4 regions of the Duganella sp. Root198D2 genome follow, and region 1 is predicted to be linked to each of the others. Evidence: riboswitches for the same ligand, from Rfam matches in the RefSeq annotation. Region 1 holds a riboswitch; each other region holds the start of a gene.
The links. Region 1 has a riboswitch for cobalamin ahead of ASE26_RS14015 (TonB-dependent receptor). Riboswitches for the same ligand answer to the same signal wherever they lie in the genome.

Region 1 (4,189 bases):
CACCTACATCAAGCTGGTGGCCGACCTCATTGAAGGCAAGGAAATCATCCGCAAATCGATGACGGAGGAACTGGACCGCGCAGTCAGCGCCCTGGAGGCGGCACGCGCCGGCAAGAAGGTCGCGCTGATCTCTTCCGGCGACGCCGGCGTCTACGGCATGGCCGGCCCGACCTACGAGGTGCTGTTCCAGTCCGGCTGGACGCCGGAGGACCCGGTGCAGGTGGAGATCATCCCCGGCGCATCCGCACTGAATAGCTGCGCCGCCCTGGTCGGCGCACCGCTGACGCACGACTTCTGCGCGATCTCGCTGTCCGACCTGCTGACGCCCTGGCCAACCATCGCACGCCGCCTGGATGCGGTAGCGATGGCGGACTTTGTGGTGGCGCTGTACAACCCGAAAAGCGGCCGCCGCACGCGCCAGATCGTTGAAGCGCAACGCCTGTTCCTGCGCCACCGCCGCCCCGACACCCCCGTGGCCATCGTCAAGAGTGCCTACCGCCGCCGCGAAAACATTGTCTTCACCACCCTGGACTGCATGGGCGACGCCGACATCGGCATGCTTAGCACCGTCCTGATCGGCAACAGCAATACCTTCATCCGTAATGGCCTGATGGTCACCCCGCGCGGCTACGCCAACAAATACGATATGCAAGAGGGCGGGACGACGCGCGAAGGTGAACGCGCAGGCCGCTCGCTGTCGACCGGCTTGCTGGGATGGCTGGATACGCTGCGCGCCGAACACGAAGCCGGCGCCAGCATCGAAACACTGGCAGCGCAGTACCGCCTACCGGCCGACTACATCCAGGCCACGCTGGACGAGCCGTGGCAAGCCGAAACAGTCACTGAAGTGGACGGGGGCGAGGCATGAGCGACGCTCCAGTCAAACCAAAAATCAGCAGCTACCACCGCCATCTGCTGATCTGTACCGGCCCGCGCTGCACCGCCGACGGCCAAGCGCAGGCCTTGTTCGATAGTCTTGGAGATAAATTCAAGGCCGCGGGCCTGAACGAAGGCGAGCTGCGTGTGAAGCGCAGCCGGGTAAGCTGCTTCGCCGCCTGCAAGGGCGGCCCGATCGCCTGCGTCCAGCCGGATGGCACCTGGTACTACAATGTCACTCCCGAGAACATGGACCGCATCATCGACCAACACCTGTGCAATGGACAGGCCGTCGAGGAAATCGTGTTCCATCAACAGTGAGAGTAGAAGTGCAGAGTAGTTTTGACCAGGCAGGAATTGATGCCGTTTATCGTGTGATTGCCGAACGGCGCGACGTGCGTCACTTCGTGCCCGGTGCAGTGGATGAAGACCTGCTCATGCGCCTGCTGGCCGCAGCCCACCAGGCGCCCAGCGTTGGGCTGATGCAGCCGTGGCGCTTCATCCGCATCCAGGACCCCGCTTTGCGCGAGCAGATGTACCGGCTGGTCGATGAAGAACGCCAGGCTACCGCCGCAGCCCTGGGCGAGCGCAACGAGGAATTCATGCGGCTGAAGGTCGAAGGTATCCGCGAATGCGGCGAAGTGCTGGTGGCGGCCCTGATGGACCAGCGCGAAAGGCACATCTTCGGCCGCCGCACTTTGCCCGAGATGGACCTGGCCTCGGTCGCCTGCGCCATCCAGAACATGTGGCTGGCCGCCCGCGCTGAAGGCTTGGGTATGGGCTGGGTGTCGCTATTCGACCCGGCCAGGCTGGCGTCTTTGCTGGGCATACCGGAGGGCGGCAAACCGGTCGCCATCATCTGCCTGGGTCACGTTGCCGGCTTCTATCCCAAGCCGATGCTGGAACTCGAAGGGTGGGCAAAGCGCGGCAAACTTGCCGACCTGGTTTATACCGACAGGTGGCAGGATAACAACAATGCATAGCGTATAATCGCCGCCGTTTGGTGCCTCGCGCGCGTTCAAGCGCGCAGTTAAACGGGAAACACATGGCCATGCTGCTTCAGCCAGCAAGCCAAGGTGTGCTGCCCCCGCAACGGTAAGCAAGCGTCGTTCTTCACGACAGGTCGTCTCTCAAGCCACTGTGCGCAAGCATGGGAAGGCAAGACGGTCCGCCTTGCCAGCCCGGATACCGGCCAGACAGGTGGTGCACACGTCGGCAACGATGCGTGCGCTGTTCGGTCGCGCTCACGGGGAGGTGGGCGGGATTGCCGATTCAAGCATCCATAATGAAAAAATCATTGATCCCCATGATCGCGGGGGCGTTGTGCGCTGTCGCGCACGCACAAGAGCAGGAAGCACCAGCAAGGGTGTACGTTGTTGGCCACCACTACGACAATGGCATCCGCACTTCCGACGCAGCCAGCGAAGGAACCATCACCGCAGCATTGATTGCCAACCGGCCCGCTTTGCGGCCCGGCGAAATCCTGGAATTCGTTCCGGGCATGATCGTCGCCCAGCATAGCGGCGATGGCAAGGCGAACCAATACTACCTGCGCGGCTTCAATCTGGACCACGGCACCGACTTCGCCACCTTCGTCGACGGCATGCCGGTCAATATGCGTACACACGGACACGGCCAGGGCTACACGGACCTCAACTTTCTGATCCCGGAGCTGGTAAGCAAGATCCGCTACCGCAAAGGCCCTTATTACGCCGACGAAGGCGACTTCGCCTCGGCTGGTGCTGCGCACATGGGTCTGGCCGATAAGCTGAACGAAGGCTTCGCATCGCTTACCGCCGGTGTGCATGCCTATCGCCGCGGCGTCGTGGCGAATTCCACCGAGGTTGGCAACGGCAACCTGTTGTACGCACTGGATCTGGGCCACAACGACGGCCCATGGCAGATGCCGGAGAGATTCCACAAGTCGACTGGCGTGCTGCGCTACAGCTCGGGGACCAGCGCGGAACGATTCAGCATTACCGGCATGGCTTACAAAGCAGGCTGGCACGCTACCAGCCAGATTCCGTTGCGCGCAGTGCAGGACGGGCGCCTCGACGAGTTTGGCGCGGCCGATCCAAGCGATGGCGGCCGCACGGCGCGCTACAGCCTTTCCGGCGAATGGCGCAAGCGTGTTGGCGATTCGCTGACGGAAGCCCACGCCTACGTGGTGCGCAATGACCTGGCGCTGTACAACGACGTCACCTACTTCCTGGATGATCCGGTCAACGGCGACCAGGTCCTGCAAACCGAACGCCGCAAGATGACTGGCTTCGACCTGACCCAGACCTGGTTCGGGCAATTTGGTGACCGCTCGATGGAAAACAGCATCGGCGTGCAGGGCCGCTTCGACCGCATTGCCCCGGTCGGCCTGTATGCAACGACGCAGCAGCGCGTGCTGCACCCGATCGCCGAGTCGCGCGTGACAGAAGGCAGCGTGGCGGTGTGGTTCCAGAACACCGTGCAGTGGACGCCTTGGCTGCGCTCCATCACCGGCCTGCGTTATGACCGCTACAGCTTTGATGTCGCCAGCTCTATCCTGGAAAACTCCGGGAAGGTGAACGATCACATTGCATCGCCCAAGCTCTCATTGATCCTGGGGCCCTGGAGCAAGACGGAGTTTTTCGTGAACTACGGAGAAGGCTTCCATAGCAACGACGCGCGCGGCGCCACGGCCCGCCTGTCGCCACGCGAGCGCGAGCCCGTCGAGCCCGTCACACCGCTGGTGAAGACACGTGGCTCGGAAATCGGCGCACGCAGCGAGTTCGTGCCTGGCTTGCAAAGCTCGATGGCGCTGTGGCGCCTGCGTTCTGGCTCCGAGCTGGTGTTCTCCGGCGATGCAGGCGACACCGCACCTAGCCGCGCCAGTAAACGTTCCGGCATCGAATGGAACAACCACTATGCAGCCACCAGCCATTTGCTGCTGGACTTCGACCTGGCCTATTCGCGCGCCCGCTACACGGAGTTCGATGCGGCCGGCGACCGTGTTCCGGGCGCTGTGGAAAAGGTGGTGTCATTTGGTGCGACACTGAACGACATCGGCCCATGGTCCGGTGCGTTCCAGCTGCGCTATTTCGGTCCGCGTCCGCTGGTGGAAGATAACAGCATTCGCTCAGCCAGCACGGCGCTTGCCTACCTGCGCACTACCTATCGCTTCGATCGCCGTTGGCAATTGACGGCCGACGTGTTCAACCTGTTCGACCGCGAGGCGAGCGATGTCGATTACTACTACCCCTCACGACTTGCCGGCGAGCCGGCAGAGGGCGTATCCGACATTCACTTTCACCCCGGCGAACCACGTACGGTGCGTTTGACC
Region 2 (4,189 bases), on a different contig from region 1:
GCTGGGCATATGTACGCAAGGGCGTGAAATAGATCCAGTGCATGACCGAGCCAACCCAGTTCCAGCCACGCTCGTTGCGCGTGGCGTCCCGCACTAACTCGCCAGTGCGGCTGGACACATACAGGACACTGCCCACATCGTCGTTCGCCCGAACCCGGTACAGCGGCCGATGTCCGCTGACGGAACCAAAAGACCACTGGTCCAGGTCAATCCGGTCCACCGCCAGGCTGCTTGCTCCAGGCGCCGCATTTCTGGCTGAGGCCTGGGCGATAGCCTCCGTGACTTCCAGAGCGGTGCCGGTGTCCGCCCAGGCTGACCACCGGCGGCCATCGCGCATGAAGTGATAGGCAGGACGTCCTGCAATGGTATTGATCTTTACCGCAGAGGGAACGCCGGCTTGGCCGGAAGATTGCCATGCATCCCAGGCGCTGGCCTTGACCTGCTGGATATCCAATGGCGCCAGCCACGCCATGCGTTCCTGCTTGTTAAGGGCAGGATATGGCACGTACATCATGACGATGCCGGAGATGAACCACATCAGCACGAGCAAGCCGATGGCGATGCCGAGCCAGCGGTGCAGCAGGTGCAGCTGGCGTTTCCACGATCCCACGGTGCGGGAGATCAGTAACGCCACTGCACGGTCAGCTCGGCGTGGCGGCGCTCGCCCAGCAGGTACTGGCTATCGCTGTATGAGGTGCTGGCATAAAGCTTGTCGCTCAGGTTGCGCAGGTTCAGCTGCAGCAGCACATTGCGGTTGACGTTCCAGCCAAGCGACGCGTCCATCGTGGTATACGCGGCGAGCGCCTGCGTGTTGCCATTGTCGATATAGCGTTCGCCAACGTAGCGCGCGCCGATCGCCACGCGCCATGAGTCTGCATGGTAGTTCAGCCACACGTTGGACGAGATCTTTGGTACGTCGGCCGGACGCATCCCAGCGCGCGAGCGATTGCCGCTTTCGATCAACTGGTCGAACCGGGCATCGGTGTAGGCCGCATTGGCCTCCAGGCGCCATTCCGGCAATAGGGTCACACTGGAGGTAAACTCCGCGCCACGCGACGATTGCGATCCGCCCTGGATCGACAGCGCCGGACTGGATGGATCGCGCGTGATGATGTCGTTCTTGCTGATGCGGTACAGTGCCGCAGTCCATTCAGCCTTGCCGTTCGCCAGGGATTGCTTGATGCCGGTTTCGACTTGGCGCGAGCTGGTCAGCTTGTAGCGGCTGCTGGCCAGGTTCAGCGACAGCAAACTGCCAACCGGGTCGCTGCCGCTGCTGACCTGCCCGTACAGGGAAGCGTCGGCGGCCAGCTTCCAGGTCAGGCCCAGGCGCACTGCGTTCGAATGCAGCCTGGTGGTAAAGCCGGCGGCACCGCGCAGGCTGGCGCGCTCGACCTTGTACTGGTCGTGGCGGAAACCGGCAAGCATCAAAAGGCTTGGGTTGATGGCGTAGGCATCTTCCACATACACGGCATTGGTGGTGGTATCGGTGCTGAAGTCAGGCCGCAGCGGATCAGGGCTGGCAAACAGGCCCGGATTGAAGCCAGTCGGGGCTACTGTGGATGATCCGCCGTAGGGCGAGTTGTTGGCGTGGGTGAAGTTGATGACAGCAGCTTCCCAGCCAGCTACGACGCGGTTGTCTCCGCCGTTCCAGCGTGCTTCCAGTCGATTGCCGGTCTGTTCCTGCTCATGCCGGATGGCGATATAGTCGCTTCGCTCCACCACCTTGGCTTGCGCATCATAGGAATAATATTCCGCATTGCGCCAGTTCCGGTGCACCTTCATGTAAGCGAGCTCGTTACTGATGGCCAATACCGGGCTGACACGCCAGGTGAAGCGGGCAACGGCTTTGTCATCCTTGTACGAGATGTCGGCATCGCCGACGTTGTAGTTCTGGTCGCGAAGTTCGCGCGCGATACGGCCATTGACAAGGGGCGTGCCAAAGTAGCGCTGCGGTTTTTGTTCCAGGTGGTCGAGCGAGAAGTCGAGGTCGAGGCCGGGCGCCAATGAACAGGTCAGGCTGGACAGGATCTTGCCGCGGCGGGATTGGCCGCGGTCGATGAAACCTTCGCTATGATCGGCATAGGCGTCGATGCGGAACGCCGCTTTCTCGCCGAGTGCGCCAGTTGCGCCGACACCGCCGCGCAAGGTCTTGCCGCCGCCGACACCAGCCATGGCCTCGAAGCTGGTGGCGCGCTGTGGAGCTTTGCGTACGGCGTTGATGGTTGCGCCGGTGGTGCCGCTGCCATAGACCACGGACCCCGGGCCGCGCAGCACGTCGATGTATTCATAGCCCCAGGGGTCGGACGGATAGGTGGCCGTACCGGAACCGACTTGCGGGCGCTGGCCATTCTCCAGTAGCGCAATGGCGCTGTTGCCGCTGAAGCCGCGTGCAGAGTAGGCGACTCCGTTACCCGGCGAGCTCGTATCTGTCAGGCCGGTAGTACGCGTGATGGCATCCTTGACCAGCAGGTCGCCACGCGCCTGCATCGTGTCGGCGCTGAGGGAGTCGACGCTGGCCGGCAGTTCCTGTGCGGTCAGGTCCAATCTGCTTGCCGTAGCGCCAGGGCGCGTCAGTCCGAGGCCCTCATACGCCGTCGCTCCCTGTACGGTTACGGTTGGCATGATCTCGGTTTGCTGAGCCCAGGCAGCGGAAGTGAAAAGCACAGAGATCGCGGCAACGATAGGGCGCAGGGAAGGGGAGCGGGCTGGTCGGGATGAGGACATGGATGGATTTCTGCTGGGACGGCATGGCACGCGCGCATTGCGAGCGCGAGTGCGCACAACGACCGAGTGCGGTAGCTTTAGCGATAAATGGAAAACGGCGAAACATATCTTGCAAGAGCCACACCCCGGGCTTTGCTTAATCATCGTGACTGGCCGGTCTTCTGGCTTGCCTTCATTCTTCCCTGATCGTGCCTTCCCGTGCGTTGGACAGTGGCGGTTGATCAGAGTCGTCAGGCTTACAGCAGCGGGGACTGCGCCGGAATGGTGCGAGATGAAAATCCCGCGCGTCACCGGCTTCCCGTTTCACCCTTCGGCCGACAAGCAGAAGGGCACCTTTCACGTATTGGCGCGCATTCTACATGCAAAATGCGATCAGAGGTAAATTTGGGCCACGACAGGGGTACTTCGTCCACGGCCGTGTGAAATGGATCAATGCTGAGCAGTCACGAAGCCAACACAACGTTCAGAAGGTTGTGTGCTCTTCTTCGAAAAGCCAGGTGAGGGGATTTTTCTACCATCGAAACGGCCATTATTCCCTCCAACGACGCAAAGATTAACTCGGCGAGTTCGCGCTCTGCGCCGTCCTGCCGCAATCTCAAATTGGCCGGTTCGCTGTGCAGAATCTTCTCTAGCCAGTCTATATTCTGCGTTGCAAACCGCTGTAACTCTTCAATGCATGTACGCTCCTGGAACGACGGTTCGCGCACCATCATCAGGTACATGCAAGGCCGCTTGCCGTCCTCCAGCATTTGCGCGAAGAGTTCGGTGTATTGCCGAAGGTGCTCAGCAAGCGTCAAGCTACCTGATCCGGAAATCGCATTCAGCCTTGATGCCTGCTCTTCTCGATATAGTTGCATTGCCTGTCGGGCCAGATCTTCTTTCGATGCGAAATGATGGTAAAGGCTCGGTGCCTTAATCTGTAGGTTATCAGCGATTTGCCGCATTCCCAGTGTGCTGAAACCGAACTGCTGAAACAGGCGTATCGCCGCGCCCAGAATGGCCTCCCGGGTGAGTGACGCTTGATTTGCTTTGACAGGCGCCATGGGTGTCACTCCAGAATCTCGATGCCACCGCGGTGGGCAACGAACAGAAGCGCTTCTTCCAATGCGTAGGCCTCATGCTCGTCGCTTCCCTGGACATGAAGTACGTCTCCTGCCCGCATCTCGACGTCATTGAAGCGGATAGCGCCTTCCAGAATACAGATTTGCTCCCACCCATGATGGGAATGTTTTGGAAAGCGTGCGCCCGCCTGGAACCTGGCCAAGTAGCCGCCGTCGCCGTCATTACCTGTCCAGGTCGAACATGTCTGAATCCCGGGAATGCCTGAATCGCACCATTCACGGTTAATTTGCCGAACCAAATTCATTTGCTGATTTCCATCTCATAAGGAATACGGAACTCTAACTAACGTTCGTTAGGTTGTCAATGGCAGGTTCATCTGGAGCAAGCCAGGGCATGACCCTGG
Region 3 (4,189 bases), on a different contig from region 1:
ATCACGGCCTGCACGTTCATCGCCACGTCCATGGTGCCCAGCGAGGCGCCGAAGACGAACAGCACCAGCCCAAGCAGGACCGGCGTCGGCGCCAGTGCCAGGCCGGGCAGGGCCAGGCAGACCGCCAGCGCCGACCACAGCACCACCTTGCGGCAGCCAAAGCGCGCCGCCAGCGCGCCGGTCAGCGGCATCGCCAGCAGTGAACCCAGGCCAAGGCAGAGCAGCAGCAGGCCGAGCGGGCCTTCCGCCAGTTGCAGGCGTTCCTTGGCATAGGGCACCAGCGGCGCCCAAGCGGACATGGCAAGGCCCGCGGTCAGGAAGGCGAGGCGGGTGGACAGGCGATGGCGGTGGTCGATGGCTTGATTCATAGCTGAACATTCTAGCTGGGAATCGTTTCCACTGCCCGCTGGCGTGTTCAGGGCGCTGTGGCCAGCTCGAGCGTGGTGAGCCAGTGCATGGCTTGCTCGCGCGTCTCGCCGCACATTTCAGCCGATGGCTGCAGGCCGCCGCAGAATGCCGGGCGTTCGGGTCGGCCGAAAATCCTGCAGAGATTATCGTCGCCCAGCTGCACGCAGCGCACCCCGGCCGGCTTGCCGTTCGGCATACCGGGAATCGGCGAGGTGATCGAAGGCGCAGTGCAGCAGGCGCCACAGGCTGGGCGGCATTGGAAACTCATGATGGGGCGATATTCTACAGCTTCGGCCAACCCAGCCAGCGCATGGCCTGCTCGCGCGACGCACCGCACACCGCTTCATCGGCTCTGAACTCGACGCACACGCGGGGGCGTTCGGGCAAGCCGTACAGCTTGCAGCGCCGTTGTGAATCGAGCTGGATGCAGGGCACGCCCGCCGGTTTGCCTTCAGGCATGCCGGGAATCGGGCTGGAGATTGCGGGCGCCGTACAACAGGCACCGCATTGTGGACGGCACGGGATCGGGGTGCGGTTCACAGCCGTGTTGGCGGCTTTGCCTTGCTAGTGGATAACGTGGTGCGTGCGGCTGCCGAAGGCTTTCAGGGCGTCGGACAGCGACACTTCAATCTGGCCCAGGTGGGCATCTGCCAGCACCCAGGGTTCGCCGTCAGCGGCATGGCGTTTGGCCACTTCGCGTTCGACCATGGCCGCCATGCGCTCGTGCAGCACTTGCTGGTAGCGCGGCGAATCCGGGTCCCCAGCCTGGGCACGGGCATACATATCCGCCCCTTCCCAGAGTTCCTGGATGCGCTCATCCGCAAGTCCGGAGGCGGCTGCCAGGACTTGTAATGTTGTCTTGTTATGCATTTTTACTCTCCCAGACACGTTCTTTGACGCGTACTTAGCAGTAAATACCTAATTCTCTCGAATTACCAATGATTTTGAAGTAGTGGATCCATATAACAACAGTCGTTGCTTTTCTAGCTAGATTGCCGCTGGAATCCACTCTGCTAGAATGGCGCACGTTATGTGATTGGTGCCTTCTTGCAAGCCTGCAGGGAGGTGAAACGGGAAGCCGGTGCCGCGCGGGATTGCCATCTTGCGCCAGTCCGGCGCAGCCCCCGCTGCTGTAAGCCGGACGAAGCTGACCAACGCCACTGTGCACCGCACGGGAAGGCCAGGCCAGGGGAGGATGAAGGCGAGCCAGAAGACCGGCCAGTCACTTTGATTGTGCAAAGCCCGGGGTGTGGTTTTGCGTGCTCGGAATCCTGTCGTGCCTACCACTACCTTTGTCCGGACCATTGCGGTCCTGCTATGTGCGTTCGCTTGCGCGCGTGCCAATGCCGCCGTGCTGTTTGCCATCGTCACCGAGCGCGCCGCGCCCATCGCCATCGAGGCCGCCCATCGCCACCTGGCCGATCATCCGCAGGACCGCATCGTGCTGCGCACTCCTGCGCAGTGGATGGCGGCGGACGACAAGCAAGCCGCCCAGTGGCTGGCGCAGGCCGACAGCATCCTGGCGGTATCGCTGTTCGGCGACCCGGCGCGCAGGCTGAAGGAAGCCTTGCCGCGCCATGCCCGCCCGCAGGCGACGGTGCTGGCCATGAACGGCGAAGCCACGCTTAGCCTGCTGTCGCGCGGGCGGCAGGGCAGCCTGCAAGGCTTTTCGCCGGAAACGCTGCGCCAGCTGTCGGCCGAGCAGCCGCCGCAGGCGGCGCTGCAGGAGGCCAGGGCGCGTCCGGCTGCGGGCCAGTGGCTGGCTGCGCGCCAGGTGTGGCAGGCCGGGGGGCGCGACAACACGGCGGCCCTGTTCGCTCACCTGCTCGAGCCGTCGCACGCCCTGGCGCAGCCGCAGCCGGAACCGACGCTGCGCCTGCGTGTCGGCCAGCGCGAGCTGCATGACGCGGCAGCGTGGGGCAGGGCGGCGCAGCTGGGCCTGCAGGCGCGGCCCACGGTAGTGGTGCTGGACCTGTCGAATATGGACGGCACGGTGCCCGACGCCGTGTGCCGCCAGGTCGAGCGCACTGGCCAGCAATGCGTGCAGGTGCTGCCGCGCTGGGGCGGTGCATCGCGCGAAGCGCTGGAGCGTTTGCCGGAACTGATCGCACCGGCCGTGCCGGCCGCCATGGTGGTGCTGCAGGACTTTGTAGTGGGCGCCGCCGAAGGACGCGAGGCCGTCAGCGAAGCATTCAAGAAGCTCGACATTCCGCTGTTCAAGGCGATCCGCCTGTCCGACCGCACGCCCATGCAATGGCGCCTGTCGCCGGACGGCTTGCCGCCGGACTCGGTGCAGTATCGCGTGGCGCTGCCGGAGCTGCAGGGCATCGGCCAGCCGATCGTGATGGCCGCCCTTGGCGAGCCGCAGCGCGACAAGCTGACCGGCATCGAGAACCGCCCGCCGGTGGTGCTGGCGGCGGAAGCCGAGCGCCTGGCCGCGCGCATCGATCGCTGGCTGGCGCTGCGCGCCAAATCCAACCGCGACAAGCGCGTGGCCCTGGTCTACTACAACCATCCGCCGGGCCGGCAGAATATCGGCGCCGACAACCTCGACGTGCCGGCTTCGCTGTTCGACATGCTGCATGCCATGAAGGACGCCGGCTACACCGTGGGCGAATTGCCCGCCACGCCGGAAGCGCTGCTCGACCGCATCATGGCGCACGGCGTCAACCTGCCGGAAGACCGCGGCGCCTTGCGCGAACTGGCGGGCACCGTGAACAGCGTCAGCGCCGCCGATTATGCGAAGTGGTTCGGCACGCTGTCGCCGCGCGTACAAGGCGAGATGACCAGCGGTTTGCTGGGCCGCCTGCATGCCGACGTGCTGGAAGCGGAAGCCGCGGGCGAATGGGTGCTGGGGCGCAAGCAGGCGGAAGTCGTGATCAAGGAACTGCAGCACCTGGTGGAGGGAGCCGATCATCCTCAGCGCGAGAAAGCGATCCGCGACCTCGCTGAGCTGGCCGATGGCTATGCCGCCTGCCTGCAAGCGAAGGCTGCGCGGCGCTGCTCCGCGCTGGAGCCGCTGCGCCGCCGCGTGTCGTCTTACGGTATCGAAGGCTTGAAGGGCTGGGGAGCTGCGCCCGGCAAGATCATGGTCGAAAGCGGCAAGCTGCTGGTGCCGGGCATGGTGTTCGGCAATGTATTCATCGGCCCGCAGCCGCCGCGCGGCTGGGAAGTCGAGGAAGAACTGCTGCATGCGAACACCAGCGTGCCGCCGCCGCACCAGTACCTGGCCTTTTACCACTGGCTGCGCGACCGCTTCAAGGCCGATGCGCTGGTGCATATCGGGCGCCATTCCACCTATGAATTCCTGCCGGGGAAGGCGGTCGGCTTGTCGGTCGACGACTTTCCCAGCCTGATCGCGGGCGACCTGCCGGGCATCTATCCCTACATCGTGGACGGCGTCGGCGAAGGTACGCAAGCCAAGCGGCGCGGCCTGGCGGTGATGGTCGACCACCTGACGCCGCCGCTGGCATCGACGCCGCTGTACGACGAGCTGCTGTCGCTGCGCCAGGTGGTCGAGAGCTACGAGGCAGCCAGCTCCGAGACGTTGAAGGCGAAGGCCGCGCAACTGATGCGCGAACGGGTGGTGGCCCTCAACCTGAAAGCGGAACTGGAAGCTTCGATGGCCGATGTGCTGGCCGTGCGCGGCATCGGCTTCGATGCGGCCGACGACGATTTGCTGGCGCACGAAGTTGGCCACTACCTGACCAAGCTGCAGGAGAAGTTCATGCCGCACGGCCTGCACATCTTCGGCCGGCCGTGGAAGCAGGAGTCCATTGAC
Region 4 (4,189 bases), on a different contig from region 1:
AGCTCGCTATTGCTGCGCTTTGCGCCTTGCCCTGCACGCCGCCCGCACGTCCTTCGCTCCCGATTCTCCCGTTTCAGGCCACTAGAAGTCGTAGCGCGCCGAAACTTTCAGTTGGCGGCCACTGTTCGGGTAGATGCCGCCGCGGCAGCTGAACGCCTGGCTGTAGTGGTCTTTGTCGAACAGGTTCAGCGCGCTCAGCGCCAGCTCCCATTGGCCGAACTTGCGCGCGTAGCGGCCATCGACCACGGTGTAGGCCGGCATGCGGGCATCGCAGCTGTTATCAAAGTCGCTACCGTAACGCTGCTTGCCTACGCGCTGCACGCCGATGTCGGCGCTCTGGCCGTCCGCCGGCAGCCATGCCAGGCGCACGGTCAGGATGTTCTTCGGCACCAGCGCCAGCTCGCGCCCGGCGTTAGGGCCGGAGCGGAATTCGGCTTCCACTTGCTGGAAGTGGCCCTGCACTTGCCATTCCGGCGCGAGGCGGTAGCTGCCATCGAGCTCGAAGCCCTTGCGCTGGGTCGGCGCCAGGTTGGTGTTGACGAAGATGGTCGGGTCGAAATAGATCTCGTTGTCCAGCTTATGGCGGAAGACGCGCGCGTCGAGCTTGGCATCGCCAGCCGCGTAGCCCAGGCCGATCTCGGCGTCGTGCGACACCTGGGTTTCCAGCGGTTTGCCTGGAACCGGGGTGAAGGCATTGTCGTCGACGTTGGCGACGCGGTAGCTCTGGCCAACTTTGGCCCAGGCGGTCAGGCCTGGCGCGGCCAGCATGCTGCCCTGCGCTTCCCAGGCGTTATGCGCCTGTTTCTGGCTGTAGTTGGCGCCGAATGGAACCGAATCGGCGGAATCCTTGTCGAACAGTTCGCGGCGCACGCCGGCGGCCAGGCGGAATTGCTGCGGGCCGGAGAACTTCATTTCGTCGCGCAGGTAGAAAGCCTTGCTGCGCTGTTCGACGTCGGCGGCCGAGAAGAAAGCATGGGTCACGCGGTTCCAGCGGCTGAAGTCGAAGCCTGCCACCAGCTCGTTCAGCAGGCCGTCGAACTGGCCCAGGTGGCGCACGCGCGGCGAGAACTGGGTCTGCTTGCTGTCGTAGGCCGATTTGAAGCCGCTGTAAACGCCTTCCGATTCTTTCTTGCGGTGCGACAGTTCGGCCGCCAGGTCGAAGGCGCCGACCTTGTGCTCCCAGGCGGCGGTGTAACGGTCGCTATCGAGCTTGCCGAAATCATTCGGGGTCAGGGTCTGGCGCGGTTCGAGCAGGAACTGGCCCTCGCTCAGGCCACCGGCAAAGCGCTGGTCCTGGCGCGCGATATCGGCGCGCAGCGAGAAGCGGCCAACGCCGGTGTTGAACTGCACTCCGCCGTTGATGCGCGACTGCTTGAAATCATTGTTGTCGCGGTAGTTGTCGGTGCGCTGGTGGCCGGCCGACAGGTCGAATGCGTAAGAGTCGAAGCCCTGTGCCAGGCTGGCGCGCACTTCGCTGCTGTTGAACTGGCCCGCTTCGGTAAATACGTTACCGCTGCGCTCACCGGCTTGCGGGCGCTTGGTGGTGATGCGGATCACGCCGCCGGTCGCGCCTTCGCCGTACAGCACGCTGGCGCCGCCGCGCATGATGTCGATGCTTTGCACGCGGTCGATCGGGATGGTGGACAGGGTCGCTGCCAGCTGCTCGTTCTCGTTCAGGCGCACGCCGTCCAGCACGATCACGACGTTCTGGTCGCTGAAGGTGCCGAAGCCGCGCAGGTCGAGGCCGAAGTCAGGGCTGCCGGTCAGGCTTTGGCGGCCATACACGCCGCCGATCTTGCGGATCGCCTGGTTGACGTCCGATACGCCGGCGCGGCGGATATCGGCTGCGCTAATGGTGGTGGCGCCGATCGGCAACAGCGATGGGTCGCTGGCGAAGCGGGAACCGGAAATGACAACGGTGTCGGTTTGGGATTGAGCCTGGGCCGGTGCGGCGAAGCATACGGCAACAGCTACGGCAAGCGCGCAGCGCGAGGAGATGATGGTCATGACTGTTTGAATGAGTATTTTCCGCCTGCCTCCCCGCAGTCGGAATCCACAGAAGTCGAGCCCTGTACGGGTGCGCTTCCACCTCCCTGGCCGGTATCCGGGCTGGCAAGACTGACCGTTCCACCTTCCTGCGTGTTCATTGATGCAGTGGTTGTTTGGCGCGGCCTGCCGTCATGACGACGGCGCTTGCGTACCGTTGCGGGGGCAGCACATTGCGTTTCCCGTTTAACTGCCCCCACGAACAGGGGGCGGGCACCAAGGCGGCCACATTATACGCTGCTTAGGCTATAGTGACGCGTTGCCAAATTGTTACGGGAGATCCATGCGTACTTTCATCGCGCTCGCCGCCGTCGCCCTGCTGGCCGGCGCCGCAGCACCGCAAGCCGAGATACCGACTGCGCCGCGCAATGCCGCCGCGGTTTCCGTGCCCAGCGCGCCCAATGCCTGGGGTGGCATGCGCACCGGGCAGGAAGCCACGCTGTCGGAGCGCGTGGTGGATTACAAGATCGAGGCCAGCCTCGACCCGGTCAAGCATACGGTCGAAGGCAGGCAGCGCCTGACCTGGCGCAACCGCAGCAGCGAACCGGTGCGCAGCGTCTACCTGCACCTGTACCTGAACGCCTTCCAGAATCCGGGCAGCACCTATTTCACCGAGCAGCGCAAGAGCGGCAACAGCTTCCGCTCCGGCGTCGATACCAAGGACGGCGAATGGGGCTATATCGACTTGCGCAGCGTGCAGCAGAACGGCGCCAGCGTGCCGTGGAAATTCGTGCAGCCCGATGGCGGCCCCGTTACCGACCGCACCGTGGTGCGCATGGACCTGCCGCAAGCAGTCGCGCCGGGCGCCAGCACCACGCTCGATATCGGCTTCTTCGACCAGTTGCCGCGCGTGGTATCGCGCACCGGCTACTTCGGCACTTTCCACCTGGTCGGGCAGTGGTTCCCCAAGATCGCCGTGCTGGAATTGCCCGGTGAACGCGGTGCCACGGCGCCGCGCTGGAACGCCCACGAATTCCACGCCGAATCCGAGTTCTACGCCGACTTCGGCAACTACGACGTCAAGCTGACCGTACCCAAAGGCTATACCGTGGGCGCTACCGGCGAACTGCAAGGCCAGCCTGTCGAAAAAGAAGGCAAGCTGACCCACCACTTCGTGCAAGGCGACGTGCACGATTTCGCCTGGACCGCCGACAGCCGCAGCGCCAAGCCGCTGACCGACACCTGGATTGGCGCCGGCAGCCCGCCGGTGAAGATCACCGTGCTGTTTCCGCCGGAATATGCATCGAACGCAGCGCCCGCGCTGAAAGCCACCAGGGATTCGCTCGATTACTTCTCGAAGACGCTCGGCCCCTACCCTTACAGGACGGTGACCGTGGTGATCCCGCCGTACAACGCGCGCGAAGCGGCCGGCATGGAATACCCGACCTTCTTCACCGCCGATGCTTACAAGGACGTCACCCCGGGCACGCTCAGCGCCTTCGAACTGGATTTCGTCACCATCCACGAATTCGGCCATGGCTACTTCTACGGCATCCTCGCCAGCAACGAGTTCGAAGAGCCGATGCTGGACGAGGGGTTGAACCAGTACTGGAACACGCGCATGCTGTCCGACCTGCGCCGCACGGTCGATGCCACCACGCCCCTGCTCGGCAAGCTCGGTTTTGCGCCGCGCTTCAACGTCTGGGACGTAGAGCGCGCCATGACCCCGCGCGAAGAACCGTCCGACCCGCTGGGCGCCAGCGCCTTCCATCGCCTGCAGGGCGTCGGCCCGGTGTATTCCCGCACTGCGACCACCATGCACGATCTCGAAGCGCAACTGGGCAGGGACGTCATCGAGCGCGCTTTCAAGGAATACTACCGCCGCTGGAAATTCCGCCATCCGAGCCTGGCCGATTTCCGCGAGGTCTTGAGCGAAGTAAGCGGCAACCGCAGGCTGGTGGAGCAGGTATTTGCGCAGCAGGTGTACAGCGTGAACCGGGTTGACGACCGCATCTCCAAATTCACCAGCGCTGAAGTGCTGCCGCTGCCAGGAGTGCATGTCGAGAACGGCAAGCACGTCGAATTGACAGAGGAGGAAGTTGAGAAACGGATCGGCAAGCAGCGCAAGGGTTGGAAGGAGCAATACCCGGATGCCAAGGAAAACCAGGGCCCCTATCCCTACCACACGATCGTGACGGTACGC

Region 2: it holds a riboswitch for cobalamin, as region 1 does, so the genes downstream of both, ASE26_RS18165 (TonB-dependent siderophore receptor) here and ASE26_RS14015 (TonB-dependent receptor) in region 1, are expected to answer to the same signal.
Region 3: it holds a riboswitch for cobalamin, as region 1 does, so the genes downstream of both, ASE26_RS27855 (cobaltochelatase subunit CobN) here and ASE26_RS14015 (TonB-dependent receptor) in region 1, are expected to answer to the same signal.
Region 4: it holds a riboswitch for cobalamin, as region 1 does, so the genes downstream of both, ASE26_RS09135 (TonB-dependent receptor) here and ASE26_RS14015 (TonB-dependent receptor) in region 1, are expected to answer to the same signal.

What each region holds. Positions count from the first base shown of each region.
Region 1 covers NZ_LMIC01000012.1:320,817-325,005, forward strand. The annotation lists gene cobJ (precorrin-3B C(17)-methyltransferase) at 1-868, shown strand, start outside; gene ASE26_RS14005 (ferredoxin) at 865-1,197, shown strand; gene bluB (5,6-dimethylbenzimidazole synthase) at 1,206-1,859, shown strand; cobalamin riboswitch at 1,861-2,088, shown strand; gene ASE26_RS14015 (TonB-dependent receptor) at 2,162-4,189, shown strand, end outside; gene ASE26_RS14020 (TetR family transcriptional regulator) at 4,156-4,189, opposite strand, start outside.
Region 2 covers NZ_LMIC01000023.1:79,629-83,817, forward strand. The annotation lists gene ASE26_RS18160 (PepSY domain-containing protein) at 1-634, opposite strand, end outside; gene ASE26_RS18165 (TonB-dependent siderophore receptor) at 622-2,622, opposite strand; cobalamin riboswitch at 2,858-3,076, opposite strand; gene ASE26_RS18170 (TetR/AcrR family transcriptional regulator) at 3,168-3,767, opposite strand; gene ASE26_RS18175 (cupin domain-containing protein) at 3,773-4,090, opposite strand.
Region 3 covers NZ_LMIC01000050.1:206,165-210,353, forward strand. The annotation lists gene ASE26_RS27840 (MFS transporter) at 1-368, opposite strand, end outside; gene ASE26_RS27845 (YkgJ family cysteine cluster protein) at 416-676, opposite strand; gene ASE26_RS30365 (YkgJ family cysteine cluster protein) at 691-933, opposite strand; gene ASE26_RS27850 (hypothetical protein) at 973-1,278, opposite strand; cobalamin riboswitch at 1,429-1,646, shown strand; gene ASE26_RS27855 (cobaltochelatase subunit CobN) at 1,685-4,189, shown strand, end outside.
Region 4 covers NZ_LMIC01000007.1:34,659-38,847, reverse strand. The annotation lists gene ASE26_RS09135 (TonB-dependent receptor) at 82-2,007, opposite strand; cobalamin riboswitch at 2,078-2,282, opposite strand; gene ASE26_RS09130 (M1 family metallopeptidase) at 2,330-4,189, shown strand, end outside.